Regions from separate parts of the Pseudomonas wadenswilerensis genome, predicted to be linked through region 2. Evidence: predicted binding sites of a transcription regulator. Region 2 holds the regulator's gene; the other holds the start of a gene.
The links. Region 2 encodes sigma-54, which starts transcription at its own class of promoters, with help from an activator protein. Its sites were predicted from a motif close to ANTGGCATNNANNTTGCTNT; they were not measured.

Region 1 (3,281 bases), 2.5 Mb from region 2:
GGCCCTGGGGGATTCCAGCTATGAACAGTTCTGCGGGTTTGGTCGCAAGCTCGATCAGCGCCTGGCAGAACTGGGGGCTGAGCGCTTGCTCGACAGGGTCGATTGCGAGGGCGATTTCAATGAACCGGCCGGGCAATGGCTGCAGGCGCTGCTGGGCAAACTGGGCCACGGCCAGCTGCTGCTCGAAGCGCCAGTGGCAGCGCCGGCCGCAACCGGCTTCAGCAAAACCAGGCCGCTGGCAACGACCCTGGTCGGCAATCGCCTGCTCAACGGCCCCGGCGCGCTCAAGGAAACCCGCCAACTGGTATTCGACCTGGGCGACAGCGGTTTCACTTATCAGGCCGGTGACGCCCTGGGCGTGTGGCCGCGCAACTGCCCGGCGCTGGTCGACGAACTGCTGAGCGCCACCCGCTTCGATGGCAGCCGCTGCGTCAGCCTCAAGGGCCAGGCCGACATGCCGCTGGCCGAGGCGCTGTTGCAACACCTGGAGATCGCCCGCATTACCCCGCAGCTGCTCGAGGCCTTCGCGGTTGGCAATCCACAGTTGCGCGAGTTGCTTGAACCGCACAACAAGGCTGCGCTCAAGGACTGGCTGTGGGGCAAGCAACTGATCGACCTGGTGTACGGCTGCACACCCGAGCTGAGCCTGGAGACCTGGTTGAGCCTGCTCAAACCCTTGCAGCCGCGGCTGTACTCGATCAGCTCGAGCCAGAAGTTGCACCCTGATCAGGTTCACCTGACGGTTTCCACCGTCCGTTACGGCCAGCGCAAGGGCGTGTGCTCGACCTACCTGGCCGACCGCGGTGAGCCGGGCCGCGTAGAAATCTTCAGCCAACCGACCGCGCACTTTCGCCTGCCCAGCGATAGTACGGCGCCAGTGATCATGGTCGGCCCCGGTACCGGTATCGCGCCGTTCAGGGCGTTCCTCCAGGAGCGTCAGGCTGAAGGCGCCACAGGCCGCAACTGGCTGTTGTTTGGTGAACAGCAGGCCGCCACGGATTTCTATTACCGCGACGAGCTGCTGGCCTGGCAGCGCGACGGCCACCTGACCCGCCTGGACACCGCGTTCTCCCGCGATCAGGCGCAGAAGATCTACGTGCAGCAGCGCCTGCTCGAACAGGGCGCCGAGCTTTGGCGCTGGCTGGAGGAGGGTGGGCATTTCTACATCTGTGGTGACGCCGAGCGCATGGCCAGGGATGTCGATGCGGCGCTCAAGCAGGTGGTGCATCAGTACGGCGGCATGAGTGTGGAGCGGGCCGAGGCCTATGTCAGCGAGCTGAGCCGCGCCAAACGCTACCTGCGCGACGTGTACTGAGTGCCCCATAAGGGGGAGGGCTGCACCAGCCTGGGTCGATAACGGCCGTGGTGGACAGTCCTCAAGCCCCGGTTTCAAAGGCTTTGGCAGTTGGCACGCTACCTGCTTTTGCTTAAGTACAACGTCCTCGCGGGTCAATGGCGATTCGCAACCGGGACTACATAAAACGACCAGGCAAAGGCGCCTGGAGCTTCGGCTCCAGGCGCCTTTTTTTGTTTTTCGGGGTTGGCCCCAGCAGCAAAGCCACCGTGAATGGCCTTGAGTGAGGATCGGGTATGAATGGGTTTACCAGCATCGAAGCGCGGCAACAGCTGATCATCGTCGGCAACGGCATGGTCGGTCATCACTGCGTCGAGCAACTGATCGAACGCGGTGCCCTGGGTCGCTTCGAGGTGCGGGTGTTCGGCGAAGAACGCCAGCGCGCCTACGACCGCGTGCACCTGTCGGAATACTTCAGCGGCAGCGATGCCGAGACCCTGGCGCTGGGCGAGGCGGGCTTGTACGCCGGGCACGGCATTCACCTGCACCTGGGCGAGCAGGTGCTGGAGATCGACCGGGCGCGCGGCGAAGTGGTCACCCACCTCGGGCGTTATCCTTACGATCAACTGGTCCTGGCCACTGGCTCCTATCCGTTCGTGCCGCCGATCGAAGGCTCGCACGGGGCGGCGCGCCTGGTCTATCGCACTCTCGATGATCTCGATGCCATCCGTGCCGCCGCCAACAGTGCCCGCCGGGGCGTGGTGGTCGGCGGTGGCCTGCTCGGCCTGGAGGCGGCCAATGCCTTGAAATCCCTGGGCCTGGAAGCCCACGTGGTGGAGTTCGCCCCGCGCTTGATGCCGGTGCAACTGGATGCCGAAGGCGGCGCGGCCTTGCGTGCGCAGATCGAAGCCCTGGGGGTTGGCGTGCACCTGTCGCGGGCGACCCAGGCCATCGTTGCCGGTGAAGACTATCGCTACCGGATGAACTTCGACGGCGGCGAATTTCTCGAAACCGACCTGATCGTGTTCTCCGCCGGTATCCGCCCGCAGGATGCCCTGGGCCGCAGCAGCGGTCTGGACATCGCGCCACGCGGCGGGGTGATGATCGACAGTGCTTGTCGCAGCAGCGACCCACGGATCTTCGCCATCGGCGAATGCGCCTCGTGGAACGGCAGCGTGTTCGGCCTGGTAGCGCCGGGCTACAGCATGGCCCGTAATGTCGCGGCGGCGCTGTCCGGTGAGGACGGTGGCAGCTTCACCGGTGCCGACATGTCGACCAAGCTCAAGCTGCTCGGCGTCGATGTCGGCTCCATTGGCGACGCCCATGGCGCCACCCCGGGTGCGCGCAGCTATCGCTTTATCGATGAAGCTGCCTCGGCCTACCGCCGCCTGGTGGTCGATGCCAGCGGCAAACAGGTGATCGGTGCGGTGCTGGTTGGCGACAACAGCTACTACGATACCCTGCTGCAATACGTGCAGAACGGTATTGCCCTGCCAGCCGATCCGGCCGGCCTGATCCTGCCGCAGTCGGCCGGCGCGCCGGCACTGGGCGCGGATGCCTTGCCTGCCAGCGCGACCATCTGTTCCTGCCACAACGTCAGCAAGGGCGCGATCTGCGCCGCCATCGACAGCGGTTGCGGCGAGCTTGGCCAGCTCAAGCAGCAGACCAAGGCCTGCACCGGTTGCGGCGGTTGTGCGGCATTGCTCAAGCAGGTGTTCGAGCATGAGCTGATCGCCCGCGGCGTCAGCGTCGACAAGAGCCTGTGCGAACACTTCGCCTACACCCGCCAGGAGCTGTACGCGCTGGTGCGGGTCGAGGGCATCCTCAGCTTTGACGAGATGCTCGCCAAGCATGGGCGCGGCCATGTCGGCTGCGATATCTGCAAACCCACGGTCGGCTCGATCCTCGCCTCGTGCTGGAACCAGCCGATCATGGACCCGTCGCTGGTGCCGCTGCAGGACACCAACGACACGTTCATGGCCAACAT
Region 2 (3,281 bases):
ATCGGTCCGAGCAGTTCACTTTCGACCTCGATCGCTTCGGCCAGCGAGCGTTCGTTGTTGGTTAGCGGGTGGCGGCGGCGGGTTTCCGAGAAGCGTTTGAGCAGGGTTTCTTCATCGGCATCCAGGTACAACACGTCACACTGGATGTGCCGGCTACGGGCGTCCTCAAGCAACTCGGGAAAGCGCGAGAGGTGGCTGGGCAGGTTGCGCGCGTCAATCGATACGGCCACTTTGGGCTGCATCAATTCAGTGTTGATCAGGGCGCTTTCGGCCAACTGCGGCAGCAAGCCCGCCGGCAGGTTGTCGATGCAGTAGTAACCGTTGTCCTCAAGTACATCGAGGGCGGTGCTCTTGCCGGAGCCGGACCGGCCGCTAACGATGATCAAGCGCATGTTCAGTGCCCGTTTTGTACGTCCAGCACGACCTGGTACAAGGATTCGTTACTGGTGGCCGCACGCAGTTTGTCGCGTACGTCCTGGCGGTCGAGCATGCTGGCGATCTGGCGCAGCAGCTCCAGGTGCGCATCGGTAGCCGCTTCCGGGACCAGCAGTACGAACAGCAGGTCGACCGGAGCGCCATCGATGGCGTCGAAATCGATAGGGGCGTCAAGGTGCAACAGTGCGCTGACCGGCGATTCGCAGCCCTTGAGGCGGCAATGCGGAATGGCAATGCCGTTGCCGAAGCCGGTAGAGCCCAGTTTTTCCCGGGCGATCAGGGCTTCGTACACGTCCTGGGTGTCCAGCTCGGGCACTTGTTTGCCGATCAGATTGGCGATCTGTTCGAGCGCACGCTTTTTACTGCCGCCCGGCACGTTCACAAGGGAACGGCCGGGGGTCAGGATGGTTTCAAGTCGGATCATGGATGAGGGGGATCAGCGGGCCGCTGCACCTTGCAGCAGGCTTTGCTGTTTTTCCTTGTGTTTTTTCAGTTGGCGGTCGAGCTTGTCAGTCAAGGCATCGATCGCTGCATACATGTCTTGGTGTTCGGCATTTGCAACCACTTCGCCGCCGGGAATGAACAGCGTTGCTTCAATCTTCTGCTGCAACTTCTCGACCTTCATGATTACCGTCACATTGGTAATCTTGTCGAAATGCCCCTCCAGCCGTTTCAATTTTTGCTCGACGTACTCACGCAGGGGCTGAGTAACTTCTACATGCTGTCCACTGATATTGACTTGCATACAGCTTCTCCTTTGTTGCCGGTGCATAAGAGGCAGGTGTTGCGCCTGCCACTGAACTGCGGTGGCACACCTCAGGAGCCGTTACATCAATCGCTTGCGCTCGCTCGACGGTGCAATGCCGAGGGACTCGCGGTACTTGGCGACGGTGCGACGTGCTACCTGGATGCCTTGTGCCTCCAGTAAACCAGCGATCTTGCTGTCACTCAATGGCTTTTTCTGATTTTCCGCTGCAACCAGTTTTTTGATGATCGCGCGGATCGCCGTGGACGAGCATTCGCCGCCTTCGGAGGTGCTGACGTGACTGGAGAAAAAGTACTTCAGCTCGTAAATACCGCGGGGCGTGTGCATGTATTTTTGCGTGGTCACCCGGGAAATCGTCGACTCGTGCATGCCCACCGCTTCGGCGATATCGTGCAACACCAGCGGTTTCATCGCTTCGTCGCCATGATCGAGGAAGCCACGCTGGTGCTCGACGATCTGGGTGGCGACCTTCATCAGGGTCTCGTTGCGGCTTTGCAGGCTCTTGATGAACCAGCGCGCTTCCTGCAGCTGGTTGCGCATGAAGGTGTTGTCGGCGCTGGTGTCGGCGCGGCGAACGAAGCCGGCGTACTGCGGGTTGACCCGCAGGCGGGGGACCGCTTCCTGGTTGAGCTCGACCAGCCAGCGTTCGTTGTCCTTGCGCACGATCACGTCCGGCACCACGTATTCGGCTTCGCTCGACTCGATTTGCGAGCCGGGGCGCGGGTTGAGGCTCTGTACCAGCTCGATGACCTGGCGCAGTTCGTCTTCCTTGAGCTTCATGCGGCGCATCAGCTGGCTGTAGTCGCGGCCACCGAGCAGGTCGATGTAGTCGCTGACCAGGCGCTGGGCTTCGGCCATCCACGGCGTGCGCGGCGGCAGCTGGCGCAGTTGCAGCAACAGGCACTCGCTGAGGTTGCGCGCGCCGATGCCGGCCGGTTCGAACTGTTGAATACGGTGCAGCACGGCTTCGACTTCATCCAGCTCGATGTCGAGCTCGGGGTCGAAGGAATCACAGACTTCTTCCAGGGTTTCGTCGAGGTAGCCCTGGTTATTGATGCAGTCGATCAACGTCACGGCGATCAGCCGGTCGGTGTCGGACATCGGAGCCAGGTTCAGTTGCCAGAGCAGGTGGCTTTGCAGGCTCTCGCCAACGGAGGTGCGGGTGGTGAAGTCCCACTCGTCATCGTCGTTGCTGGGCAGGCTGCTGGCGCTGGTCTGGTAGATGTCTTCCCAGGCGGTGTCGACCGGCAGCTCGTTGGGGATGCGTTCGTTCCACTCGCCTTCTTCGAGGTTGTCCACCGTCGGGGCGGTCTCCTGGAAGCTGGTTTCCTGAACTTCGGCGACGGGTTTGCTCTCGGCGTTGTCGGCCATCGGGTCGCTGTTGTCGAAGTCGTCGCCATCTTCCTGGCGCTCGAGCATCGGGTTTGATTCCAGCGCTTCCTGGATTTCCTGCTGGAGGTCCAGGGTAGAAAGCTGGAGCAGACGTATGGCCTGTTGCAACTGCGGGGTCATCGTCAGTTGCTGGCCCATTCTTAGGACGAGCGATGGTTTCATGGCAGGGGCTTAACACCTTATTTGCCGGCGCACATGCGCCATCCACTACAAGGGCACCGAAGCGCCAACTTTAAGCAAATTATATGCCTGAAATTGCAGCGTTTGCCTAGAGCGCCGTAACAATTAAGCCATGAACTGGCTTGATCGAGAGCGCTCTGGCAGCGCCTTACACCTTGAGCCTACAGGCGGAACTCATGGCCGAGGTAAACCTCTTTGACCAGATCGTTGGCCAGGATGGTTTCTGCATCGCCTTCGGCGATCAGTTGGCCATCGTTGACGATGTAAGCGGTTTCGCAGATATCCAGGGTCTCACGGACGTTGTGGTCGGTGATCAGAACGCCAATGCCCTTGGCCTTCAGGTGGTGGATGATCTGCTTGATGTCGCCGACCGAAATCGGGTCGACACCGGCAAAGGGTTCGTCGAGCAGAATGAACTTGGGCGCGGTGGCCAGGGCGCGGGCAATCTCGACGCGGCGGCGTTCGCCACCGGAGAGGCTCATGCCGAGGTTGTCGCGGATGTGGCTGA

Region 1: nirB (nitrite reductase large subunit NirB) is a predicted target of sigma-54. The motif match lies at 1,405-1,424, and genes of this name have one in related genera.

What each region holds. Positions count from the first base shown of each region.
Region 1 is NZ_CP087191.1:4,340,540-4,343,820, reverse strand. Features, by position in the region: gene LOY45_RS19910 (bifunctional nitrate reductase/sulfite reductase flavoprotein subunit alpha) at 1-1,315, shown strand, start outside; gene nirB (nitrite reductase large subunit NirB) at 1,591-3,281, shown strand, end outside.
Region 2 is NZ_CP087191.1:1,047,687-1,050,967, forward strand. Features, by position in the region: gene rapZ (RNase adapter RapZ) at 1-392, opposite strand, end outside; gene ptsN (PTS IIA-like nitrogen regulatory protein PtsN) at 395-859, opposite strand; gene hpf (ribosome hibernation-promoting factor, HPF/YfiA family) at 872-1,180, opposite strand; gene LOY45_RS04795 (RNA polymerase factor sigma-54) at 1,262-2,755, opposite strand; gene lptB (LPS export ABC transporter ATP-binding protein) at 2,935-3,281, opposite strand, start outside.